Methylosinus trichosporium OB3b: one gene and its partners. The protein of the gene in region 1 interacts with the protein of each later gene in a pairwise test. Links are inferred from orthologs where the notes say so. Each region holds a gene or a part of one and is shown on either strand. Other genes may lie near its edges.

Region 1 (6,121 bases):
TTCCTGGCGCTGGTGGTGGCGGGGCTGGCGACGAACTGGTTCGGCGATTCGCTGGACGGGTCGCTGGCGCGGCACCGGTCGATCGAGCGGCCTCGCTACGGCTTCCTTCTGGATCATTCGAGCGATCTGATCGCGATGAGCCTGATCGTGGTGGGGCTCGGGGCGTCGCCTTTTTTCACCATGCCGTCGGCGCTGTTCGTGCTGTCGCTCTATCTGCTGATGAGCTCCTACACCTATCTCCGCGTGGCGACGGAGGGGGTGCATCGCCTGTCCTACGGCGGAATGGGAGCGACGGAGTTCCGGATTCTGGTGGCGGTGTGGGCGCTGATCGCGCATTGGGCCGGCCCCGGCCTGATCGAGGCGCGGATCCTGCGGTTCGCCTGGATCGACGTGTCGGTGGGCGGCCTGTCGGCCGTCGCCTTCACTTTGTTCGTGCTGATGGTTCGCCGCGATCTCGCGAAGATGGAGGCGGAGGAGGACGTCGGCGCGAGCGCGACGGTCCATCGCCTGCCGGCGCCGCGCCGGCGCGAAACGGCCGAGCCCCAGACCCTGCCGCCGCCGCCCGCCGCCGAGCCGGCCCCGCAGCTCCAGGGCGCGTCGCTGCGATAGGCAAAAAAACTCCCCTGCTCGCAATGGGAAGGCGCGGCGAGCGGCATATTTGGTCCGGATGATCCCATCCGGAGACCATCCCATGGCAGCTCATAGAGAAGCTCACACCGGCAATCGTGACGTTCGCGCCCGTCAGAAGGCCGCGCTCGACACGCCCACCGCCCTCTCCGCCGACGCGACGCGCGACGTGTCCGGCGCGCTCAACGCCGTGCTGGCCGATATTTTCGCGCTCTATCTCAAGACCAAGAATTTCCACTGGCACATGTCCGGGCCGCATTTCCGCGACTATCATCTGCTGCTCGACGAGCAGGGACAGCAGATTTTCGCCATGACCGACGACGTCGCCGAGCGCGTGCGCAAGGTCGGCGGCGCGACGCTGCGCTCGATCGGCCACATCGCCAGATTGCAGCGCATTCCGGACAATGACGCGGATTATGTCGATCCGCAGGACATGCTCGCCGAATTGCGCGACGATAATGGCGCTCTGGCGCTGCGCATGCGCGAAGCCCATTCGATCTGCGACGAGCAGGGCGACATAGCGAGCGCCTCGCTGTTGGAGACCTGGATCGACGAGACTGAGCGGCGCATCTGGTTCCTGTTCGAGGCCGGCCGCCGCGGCAACGCCTGATCGAAAGCTCTACGGCTGAGCCGGCGTCCCGCCGGCCTCGCGCGCCCGCGCGCGCTTCTCCCGCGCCGGAGCGAAGACCTCGAGCAATTGCCGCTTGATCGTCGCCTGGCGCGAGGCGGAGAGGATCTTTCCGCCCGTGAGATCGGTGACATAGAAAGAATCGACAGCCCGCTCGCCGAAGGTGACGATATGGGCCGAGCCGATGTTGAGGTTGAGGTTGGAGATGGCGTTGGTCAGATCGAACAGCAGGCCGACGCGGTCGAGGCCCGACACCTCGATGACGGTCGCGACATTGGAGAAGCTGTTGTCGATGACGATGTCGGGCGCGATGTCGAAGGCGAGGGAGCGGTCCTTGGCGCTGCGCGCGGCCACGGCCTCGGAGATGGCGATCTCGCCGCGCAGCGCCTTCTCGATGTAATCGGCGACGCGGCGCGCGCGGCGCGTCTCGTCCTCGTCGAGCGGGAAGGCGCGCGAGAAGAAGATGGTGTCGAGCGCGAGCCCGTCGGCCGTGGTGAAGATATGGGCGTCGACGATATTGGCGCCGCTCGCGGCGCAGGCGCCGGCGATGATCGACAGCAGCCGTCGATGGTCCTGCGCGACGACGGTCAGCTCCACCGCGCCGCTCTTGGTGTCGAGATCGACTGTGGTGGCGAGCGGCGCCTGCGCATTGTTCAGCTCGCGCAACAGGCGCGCATGGCGGACCTTGCGCGGCAGATCGGCCTTCAGCCAATAGGCCGAATAATGCCGCTGCGCATAAGCGTCGAACTCGGCGGCGCCCCACTCGCCGAGCGCGGCGCGCAGCTCCTCCTTGGCGAAAGCGACGCGGCTCTTGCGATCGGCCGCCGAATGGCCGCCGCCGAGCACCACCTCGGTCTCCCAATAGAGAACATTGAGCAGCTGCGCCTTCCAGGCGTCGAGCACGCCGGGCCCGACCGCATAGATGTCGCACATGGTGAGGACGAGCAGCATCTTGAGCCGCTCCATCGTCTGCACCGATGCGGCGAAATTCTCGATCGTGCGCCGGTCGGAGAGATCGCGGCTCTGCGCGATGCTGGACATCAGCAGATGATGCTGCACCAGCCAGGCGACCGTGTCGGTCTCGGCCGGGGTGAAGCCGAGGCGCGGACACAGCGAATGAGCGATGCGCGCGCCGGCGTGCGAATGATCTTCCTTGCGGCCCTTGGCGATATCGTGCAGCAGCAGGCCGAGATAGAGCGCCTTGCGATTGGCGATGGTCGGGAGAATATCGGCGGCGAGCGCCGCTTGCGCGGGGCCGCGGCCGGACTCCAGCGCGGCCAGCGCGCCGACCGCGCGCAAGAGATGCTCGTCGACCGTATAGTGATGATACATGTTGAACTGCATCATCGCGACGATGCGGCCGAATTCGGGAATGAAGCGGCCGAGCACGCCGGTCTCGTTCATTCGCCTCAGCACGATCTCGGTCATATTATGCGAGGTGAGAATGTCGAGGAAGAGACGGTTCGCCTCCTTGTCGGCGCGCAGATTCGCGTCGATGCGGCGCAGGGCGCGCGTCACGGCGCGCACCGCGTCCGGATGGATGGCGAGCGCGTGACGATCGGCGATCGAGAACAGCCGCAGAATATTGACCGGATCGCGCTCGAACACCTGCTCGTCGGCGACGCGGACGCGGTCGTGATCGACCGAAAAATCGCCGGCCGGCAGCTTTTGCGCGCGGCGCTTCAGCCGTCCGAGCACGCGGTCGAGCATGGCGCGAGGCTTGGCCTCACGCTCCTCGAGCGCCGCGCAGACAATGGCGGTGAGATCGCCCACATCTTTGGCGACGAGGAAATAATGCTTCATGAAGCGCTCGGTGCGCGAGAGACCGGCGCGATCATGATAGCCGAAGCGCGCCGCCAGCGTCGGCTGCATGTCGAAGGACAGACGCTCCTCGGCCCGGCCGGTGAGAAAATGCAGCATGCAGCGCACGCGCCACAGGAACTCCTCGCAGCGCTGGAACAGGGCCAGCTCCGCGCTGCTGAACAGTCCCGCGGCGACGAGTTCCTCGGGCTCGCGCACGCGATAGACATATTTGGCGATCCAGAACAGTGTGTGCAGATCGCGTAGGCCGCCCTTGCCCTCCTTGACGTTCGGCTCGACGAGATAGCGCGAGGAGCCGGCGCGCGAGACGCGCTGGTCGCGCTCGGCGAGCTTGGCGGCGACGAAGGCGCGCGTGTCGCCGCGCATGATCTCGCGCTCGAAGCTCGTCGTCAGCTCGCGATAGAGCTCGGCGCTGCCGAGGATGAAACGCGCCTCGAGAATCGTCGTGCGGATGGTCACGTCGGCGCGCGCCTGACGCAGGCATTCGGCGACCGAGCGGCTCGAATGCCCGACCTTCTGCCGCAGATCCCACAAGATATAGAGGATCGCCTCGACGACGCTCTCCCCCCAGGGCGTCTGCTTATAGGGCAGCAGGAACAGGAGATCGATGTCGGAGCCGGGCGCGAGCGTGCCGCGCCCATATCCGCCGACCGCGACGATGGTGAGCCTCTCGGCAAAGGTCGGATTATCGGCGACATAGACGAAGCGCACGACATAATCATAGATCGCGCCGATGATCTCATCCTCGAGATCGGAAAGGTAGCGAGCGCAGGCCATGCCCTTGCCGCCGGCGTCGAGATAGGCGCGCGCGGCCGCATGGCCGTCGGCGAGCGCGGCGCGCAGCCGCTCGACCACCGCGGCGCGCGGCGGCGCGCCGGGCTTGGCCTCGGCGCAGAGGGCGTCGATCGCCCCGCCGAGAGAGGCGCGGAGCCCGGCGGCGGCAGGGGGCCGCGGATGCGACGGCGGCGAGGCCTGGTGGCGCTGCTCGTCCAGCGCTCGCGTCACGTGCATCAGCCGGACTTGCGCAGGAAGGCGAGCTTCGCCTCGATCGCATCGAAGATCGGAGCGGCGAGATCGGGGCCGCCGACCCGCGCGAGCGCGCGCAGGCCAGTCGGCGAGGTGACGTTGATCTCGGTCAGATGGCCGTCGATCACGTCTATGCCGACGAAAAGGAGGCCGCGCGCCTTCAGCTGCGGTCCGAGCCGCGCGCAAATCTCGCGTTCGCGCTCGGTGAGCGCCGTCGCCGCCGCTGCGCCGCCGCGCACCATATTGGAGCGAATGTCGTTCTCGGCAGGGATGCGGTTGATCGCGCCCAGGGGCTCGCCGTCGACGAGCAATATGCGCTTGTCGCCGAGGACGACCGCGGGCAGGAAGCGCTGCGACACCCAGGGCTCGCGAAACATCGTATGGAACAGATCGAACAGCGAGCCGAAATTAGGATCGCTCACCGCCACTTTGAACACGCTGGCGCCGCCATGACCATAGAGCGGCTTCATGACGATCTCGCCCTGCTCGGCGCGAAAGGCCTCGATCGCCTGTCTGTCGCGCGAGATCAGCGTCGGCGGCATCAGCTCGGCGAACTCCATCACGAACAGCTTCTCCGGCGCGTTGCGCACGGCGGCCGGGTCGTTGACGACGAGGACCCGCGACTGGATTTGCTCGAGCAGATGCGTCGACGTGATATAGGCGAGATCGAAGGGCGGGTCCTGGCGCAGCAGCACCACATCCACGCCGGCGAGGTCGAGGACGCGCCGCTCGCCGAATTCATAATAGCGGGCGGGATCGTCGAAGACGGTGAGCGCGCGCGCCGGCGCCGTGAGCCGGCCGGCAACCAGCGATAGCGCGTCGGGCGTGTAATGCCAGAGCGCATGGCCGCGCCTCTGCGCCTCCAGCATCAGCGCGAAGGTCGAATCGCCGGCGAAATTGATGCGCTCGAGGGGGTCCATCTGGACCGCTATGTCGATCATGTCTCAACGCCTCATCGTCGGCGGCGCGGAGCCGACCGACAGGAAGGACAGCAGTTAACGCGTTTCGCGACCGGGCGAAAGCGCCGCCTCGTCCGCGCCCGGCCGGCGTAGCCGGCGTTAACTCGGCTTGAAGGAAGATCCGCCTAGCGTGTTCTCGAATCGGAACGCGGGAACAAACAGGATACGTGTCCCCAATGCGGTATTCATCGATCGGCGCCGGCCTCGTTTTTCGGCAGTTCCTCTTCCTGGCCCTGCTGGTGCTCATGGGAGCCACCGGCTTCGTGTCGGTGGTTCGCGTGCGCGATCTGGCGGACGCCGCCGCCGATCCGGCCAACGCCGCCCAGGTGGGCGTGCTGGTCGCGACCGCGAGCCGGGCGGCCGATTCGCTCGCGATCGAGCTCGCCATCGGCACGCTGGCCTCGGCGTTTCTGGTGGTCGGCGTGTCGATCCCGACCATACATCGCACGGTTTCGGCGCCGATCAAGACGATCGCCCGGCAAATGGCCGATCTCGCCGCCGGCGACACCACGATCGATGTGAAGGGCGCCGACCGCGCCGACGAGATCGGCTCCATCGCCAAGGCTCTGATCGTGCTGCGCGACGCCGTCCGCGCCAATAATGAGATGGCCGCCGAGATCAAGGCGCGCGACGACCGCGAGAATAGGCTGCGGCGCGAGGCGGCGATCCGCGATCAGGTCGAGCATTATTCGCACGAGCTGTCGGCGACGACCGCCAAGCTGGGCGACATGACGAAGAAGATGGCCGCCACATCGGAGGATATGATCGTGCAGGAGCGCCGCGCCCGCGAGGACACCGATTTCGCCCGCACCGCCTCGCTGCAGGCGGCCGCCGACGTCTCCTCGGTCGCCACCGCCTCCGAGCAGCTGCTGGAGGCGATCGGCGAGATCAGCCGGCAAGCGGTCGAATCGACCGCGGTGGTGCGGCAGGCGGTGCAGGAGACCAATGGCTCGAGCTCCGAGATGCTGCGCCTCTCCGCCGCCGCCAATCGCGTCGGCGACGTCGTGAACCTCATCTCGCGCATCGCCGCGCAGACCAATCTGCTCGCCCTCAACGCCAC
Region 2 (2,903 bases), 260 kb from region 1 along the record:
ACCGTCGGGATCGCCTTCAGCTCCTCCGGCGGCAGGTCGTACAGGTCCTTGTCGGAGGGCTGGCCCGGATCGATCTTGTTGGCGATGCCGTCGAGGCCGGCCATCAGCATGGCCGAGAAGGCGAGATAGGGGTTCGCTGTCGGATCGGGGAAGCGAACCTCGACGCGCTTCGCCTTCGGGCTGGTCGCGAAGGGAATGCGGCAGGAGGCCGAGCGGTTGCGCGACGAATAGGCGAGCAGCACCGGCGCCTCGAAGCCCGGAACCAGGCGCTTATAGGAGTTCGTCGACGGATTGGTGAAGGCGTTCAGCGCCTTGGCGTGCTTGATGATGCCGCCGATATACCACAGGCACTCCTGGGAGAGGCCGGCGTATTTGTCGCCCGCGAACACCGGCTTGCCTTCCTTCCAGATCGACTGGTGGACATGCATGCCCGAGCCATTGTCGCCATAGACCGGCTTCGGCATGAAGGTCGCCGTCTTGCCGTAGGAATGCGCGACCTGATGGATCGCATATTTGTAGATCTGCAGATGGTCGGCGACCTCGACGAGCGTCGCGAACTTCAGGCCGAGCTCGTGCTGGGCGGAGGCGACCTCGTGATGGTGCTTCTCGACTTTTACGCCCATCGACGCCATGGCCGCCAGCATCTCGCCGCGCATGTCCTGGGCGGAGTCGATCGGCGGAACCGGGAAATAGCCGCCCTTGGTGCGCACGCGATGGCCGAGATTGCCACCTTCATAGGCCGTGTCGGAATTGGTCGGCAGCTCGACCGAATCGACGGTGAAGCCGGTGTTGTAGGGATCGGTGGAGAAGCGCACGTCGTCGAAGACGAAGAATTCGGCTTCCGGACCGAAGAAGGAGGTGTCGCCGACGCCGGTCGACTGCAGATAGGCCTGCGCCTTCTTGGCGATGCCGCGCGGGTCGCGGTTGTAGGGCTGGCCGGTGGTCGGCTCGACGACGTCGCAGACGATCGACAGGGTGGAGGCGGCGAAGAACGGATCGGTCGTGACCGTGGAGAGGTCGGGCAGCAGCGTCATGTCGGACTCGTTGATCGCCTTCCAGCCGGCGATGGAGGAGCCGTCGAACATGATGCCTTCGTTCAGCGCATCCTCGTCGACGATCGACACGTCGAAAGTGACATGCTGCCACTTGCCGCGCGGATCCGTAAAGCGGAAATCCACATATTTCACGTCGTTGTCGGCGATCTGCTTGAGAACGTCCTTGGCCGTCGTCATGTCGTGGAGCCTTCAGTTCGATGTGGAGCGTCGAAGCGTATTGCGCGAGCGGGATGATGAAGCCGCAGGGCGCGCCGAGATCGACGGGATGAGCCGGTTCAGATCGCGTCCGCCCCGGTCTCGCCGGTGCGGATTCGGATCGCGCCTTCGACATTGGAGACGAAAATCTTTCCGTCGCCGATGCGGCCCGTCTGCGCGGCTTTGCGGATCGCCTCGATCGCGCGATCGACGGTGTCGTCCGCGAGCACGATCTCGATCTTCACCTTGGGCAGGAAGTCGACCACATATTCCGCGCCGCGATAGAGCTCGGTGTGCCCTTTCTGGCGACCGAAACCCTTCGCCTCGGTGACAGTAATGCCTTGCAGGCCGGCGACTTGCAGCGCCTCTTTTACTTCATCGAGCTTGAAGGGTTTGATGATCGCCTCGATTTTCTTCATTCACCCTTCCCCGCATCGCTCGTGTTCCGAGGCTGCGACGGCTTCCGCCCTCCCGGCCCGGGAACCGAGGGCTAATAGCATCTGCTGCAAAAATGTTCCACGGCTAAAATAGCGCGGACGATCGCAGCCGACGCCCAAAAATGAGGCGTCGGCTGCGGTCGTCGACGTCGAATTCGCGCGAGCGAATGTGCGGAGATCAGAAAAGTCTCAGGGTTTCGCTCGCCTCTTTCAGAAAGCCAGCAGCGGCGCGAAACGACGCGTCGCCGCTCGATCGTCCGGCGTCGGAGCGACGCGCCTCGGTCGCCGAAGCGATCTCAACGTGTCGGCACGGTCGAGATCGTCTTCAGAATCTGCGAGGCGATCTGGTAGGGGTCTCCTTGCGAGTTCGGACGGCGATCTTCCAGATAGCCTCTGTAATCGTTCTTGACGAAGCTGTGCGGCACGCGGATCGAGGCTCCACGATCGGCGACGCCCCAGCTGAATGTGTTGATCGACGCGGTTTCGTGCAGGCCGGTCAAGCGCAGATGATTATCCGGTCCATAGACCGCGATATGCGCGTCCTTAGCCTTCTCGAACGCGCTCATCAGCTGCTCGAAATAGGCTTTGCCGCCGACCTCGCGCAGATAAGCGGTCGAGAAATTGGCGTGCATGCCGGAGCCGTTCCAATCGGTGTTGCCGAGCGGCTTGCAGTGGAACTCGATGTCGATGCCGTATTTCTCGGCGAGGCGCAGCAGGATGTAGCGCGCCACCCACATCTCGTCGGCGGCTTTGCGCGAGCCCTTGCCGAACACCTGGAACTCCCACTGGCCCTTGGCCACCTCGGCGTTGATGCCTTCGTGATTGATGCCGGCCTCGAGGCAGATGTCGAGATGCTCCTCGACGATCTGGCGCGCGATCTCGCCGACGTTCTTATAGCCGACGCCAGTGTAATAGGGCCCCTGCGGCGCCGGGAAGCCGGACTCGGGAAAGCCGAGCGGACGGCCGTTCTTGTAGAAGAAATATTCCTGCTCGAAGCCGAACCAGGCGCCCTCGTCGTCGAGAATGGTGGCGCGCGCGTTGGACGGATGCGGCGTCACGCCGTCCGGCATCATCACCTCGCACATCACCAGCGCGCCATTGGTGCGCGTGCTGTCCGGGAAGACGGAGACGGGCTTCAGCACGCAGTCGGAACTGCGGCCCTCGGCCTGCTGCGTCGAGCTGCCGTCGAAGCCCCAGAGCGGCAGCTCCTCGAGCG
Region 3 (2,669 bases), 3.1 Mb from region 1 along the record:
GCCGATATTGGTGTAGTCGACGACGCCGGTGCCGCCGAGATCGGGGCTCACCAGAATGCCGGTCGCGAGAGCGCCGGTGATGCCGCCGATGGCGTGGACGCCGAACACGTCGAGCGAGTCGTCATAGCCGAAGAAGTTCTTCACCTTGGAGACGAAGAACAGGCTGAGCGGCGAGACGAGGAGGCCGAGGACGATGGAGCCCATCGGGCCGGCGAAGCCGGAGGCCGGGGTCACCGCGACGAGGCCGGCGACCGCGCCCGAGATCAGGCCGAGCAGCGAGGGCTTGCCCTTCAGCGCCCATTCGGTCAGCAGCCAGGAGAGACCCGCCGCAGCGGTCGCCACCATGGTGTTGACGAAGGCGAGCGCCGTCGTGCCGTTGCACTCGAGGTTGGAGCCGGCGTTGAAGCCGAACCAGCCGACCCACAGCAGCGAGGCGCCGATCATGGACAGCGTCAGCGAGTGGGGCGGCAGCGCCTCCTTGCCATAGCCGATGCGCTTGCCGATGATCAGCGCGCCGACGAAGCCGGCGATGCCGGCGTTGATGTGGACGACTGTGCCGCCGGCGAAGTCCAGCGCGCCCGTGCCATGCATCCAGGGCGCGAGGCCGCCGGCGATCCAGCCGACGGAGGCCAGGATCGTGTCGATATCGCCCTGAGCCGCGGCTTTCGCCTCTTCCGTGCCCGCCGCGGCGAGCTTGGTGGCCGCGTCGACCAGCGCGTTCGGATCGGCGACGCCCCACACCCAATGCGCGACCGGGAAGTAGATGATGGTCACCCAGAGGATGACGAACACGAAGGCCGCCGAGAATTTGATGCGCTCGGCGAAAGCGCCGATGATCAGCGCCGGCGTGATCATCGCGAAGGTCATCTGGAACACCATATAGGCGTATTCCGGAATGACGACGCCCGGCGTGAAGGTCGGCACATTGGACGAGACGTCGACGCCCTTCAGGAACAGCTTGTTGAAGCCGCCGATGTAATTGTTGAGCGGGCCGCCGTCGCCGAAGGCCAGCGAATAGCCGTAGAGCGTCCACAGGACGCCGACGAGCGAAACGATCGCGAAGGTTTGCGTCAGCACCGACAGCGCGTTCTTCGAGCGCACGAGGCCGCCATAGAACAGCGCGAGCCCGGGGATCGACATCATCAGCACGAGCAGGGTGGAGGTGAGCATCCAAGCCGTGTCGCCGGGCTTGGGCGTCGGATCGTTGCCAGCGAAGGCGGGTTCGGCGGCGACTGCGGCGATCGCGACGCCCATGAGTATCGAAGCCGCAGACAGGCCTCGAGGCAAACGAAGTCTCATTGGGAACTCCTGGTGATTTTTCGGGAGAGTGTCAGAGCGCGTCGGCGTCGCGCTCGCCGGTGCGGATGCGGATCGTCTGCTCGAGCGGAAGAACGAAAATCTTGCCGTCGCCGATCTGGCCGGTATGCGCCGCGGTCGTGATCGCCTCGATCGCCTTGGCGACGAGCTCCGAGGTCACCGCCACCTCGATTTTCAGCTTCGGCAAGAAGCTCACGGCGTATTCGGCGCCGCGGTAGATCTCGGTATGCCCTTTCTGCCGTCCATATCCCTTGACTTCCGTCACGGTGAGGCCGTGCACGCCGATATTCGTCAACGCGTCGCGGACCTCATCGAGCTTGAAGGGCTTGATGATCGCTGTCACGATTTTCATCTGCCTATCCTTGTTTTTTCGACCTGCATGGCGTGCGCCGACGCGTCGAGAGCGACGGCGTCGGTGCGGCAATGGCCAAGACGAGCACCGTCGTGCTCACGGCCATGGCCTTCAAATGGCGTGCCAGAGGTAATAAGGCGCCGCCGACGCCGGGAGTCGCACGGTCCCGGCCGGAAAACAACGAGGTCGGTGGAAGATCATTCCGTCTGCGAGACGTCGTGCCCGCCATTCGCCGATGCGCGAGAGCGGTGAGACGGTCGAGCGGCGCCTGAAATCATGCAGCTGGCGCCTATCACATAAGCAGATGCGGGCTCACCCTCGCGGCGGACGCTCGCGGATGAGACCTTCCTGCGCGACCGAGGCGACGAGCCGTCCGTCCAATGTGTAGACGAGCCCGCGCGTCAACGCCCGCGCGCCGGCGGCCGTCGGGCTGTCCTGCGCATAGAGCAGCCATTGGTCCGCGCGGAACGGCCGATGGAACCATACGGCGTGATCGAGGCTCGCCACCTGCAGATCGCGATCGAAGATGGAGCGGCCGTGAATGACCAGCGCGGTGTTGAGCAAGGTCATGTCGGAGAGATAGGCGAGCACGCCGCGATGGGTCGCGTCGTCGTCGGGCAGGGCGCCGATCACGCGGAACCAGATGAATTGTTGAGCAGGCGTCTGGGGTGTGTGCGAAAAATAGGCGCTCGGATCGGAAAAGCGGATGTCGAGCGCCGACGTTCGAGCGATGCATTCGGCGGCCATGGGCGGCAGGAAGGAGGCGAAGCGCTCGGCGAGCGCGCTCGTCGTCGGCAGGCTCTCGGGCGGCGGCGCGTTCGGGGCCGGAAATGCGTGCTCGAAACCCGGCTCGACGATCTGGAACGAGGCCTCCATCGAAAAAATGGCGCGGCCGTGCTGGCTGGCGACGACGCGCCGCGTCGTGAAGCTCGCCCCGTCGCGCACGCGCTCGACCGCATAATCGATCGGCGCAGCGGCGTCGCCGGCGAGGATGAAATAG

Evidence for each region.
Region 2: the proteins of CQW49_RS19455 (region 1) and CQW49_RS20745 interact in binary tests that used the Escherichia coli proteins (3 or more experiments, as listed by UniProt). The link is inferred for Methylosinus trichosporium OB3b from one-to-one orthologs.
Region 3: the proteins of CQW49_RS19455 (region 1) and CQW49_RS04885 interact in binary tests that used the Escherichia coli proteins (3 or more experiments, as listed by UniProt). The link is inferred for Methylosinus trichosporium OB3b from one-to-one orthologs.

What each region holds. Positions count from the first base shown.
Region 1 is NZ_CP023737.1:4,110,528-4,116,648, reverse strand. What follows is about bases 1,047-4,487. They hold CQW49_RS19455 ([protein-PII] uridylyltransferase), read right to left. Parts: upstream 4,088-4,487; coding sequence 1,247-4,087; downstream 1,047-1,246. Other genes in these bases: gshB (glutathione synthase), read right to left, coding at 4,087-4,487; CQW49_RS19460 (Dps family protein), read left to right, coding at 1,047-1,237. In the rest of the region: CQW49_RS19465 (CDP-alcohol phosphatidyltransferase family protein), read left to right, coding at 1-609; more of CQW49_RS19460, read left to right, coding at 692-1,046; more of gshB, read right to left, coding at 4,488-5,043; CQW49_RS19445 (methyl-accepting chemotaxis protein), read left to right, coding at 5,238-6,121.
Region 2 is NZ_CP023737.1:4,370,785-4,373,687, forward strand. It holds CQW49_RS20745 (P-II family nitrogen regulator), read right to left. Parts: upstream 1,670-2,903; coding sequence 1,331-1,669; downstream 1-1,330. Other genes in the region: glnA (type I glutamate--ammonia ligase), read right to left, coding at 1-1,232; CQW49_RS20750 (glutamine synthetase beta-grasp domain-containing protein), read right to left, coding at 1,984-2,903. UniProt on the Escherichia coli protein: P-II indirectly controls the transcription of the glutamine synthetase gene (glnA). P-II prevents NR-II-catalyzed conversion of NR-I to NR-I-phosphate, the transcriptional activator of GlnA. When P-II is uridylylated to P-II-UMP, these events are reversed.
Region 3 is NZ_CP023737.1:1,011,416-1,014,084, reverse strand. It holds CQW49_RS04885 (P-II family nitrogen regulator), read right to left. Parts: upstream 1,670-2,669; coding sequence 1,331-1,669; downstream 1-1,330. Other genes in the region: CQW49_RS04880 (acyl-CoA thioesterase), read right to left, coding at 1,982-2,669; CQW49_RS04890 (ammonium transporter), read right to left, coding at 1-1,299. UniProt on the Escherichia coli protein: Involved in the regulation of nitrogen metabolism. Regulates the activity of its targets by protein-protein interaction in response to the nitrogen status of the cell.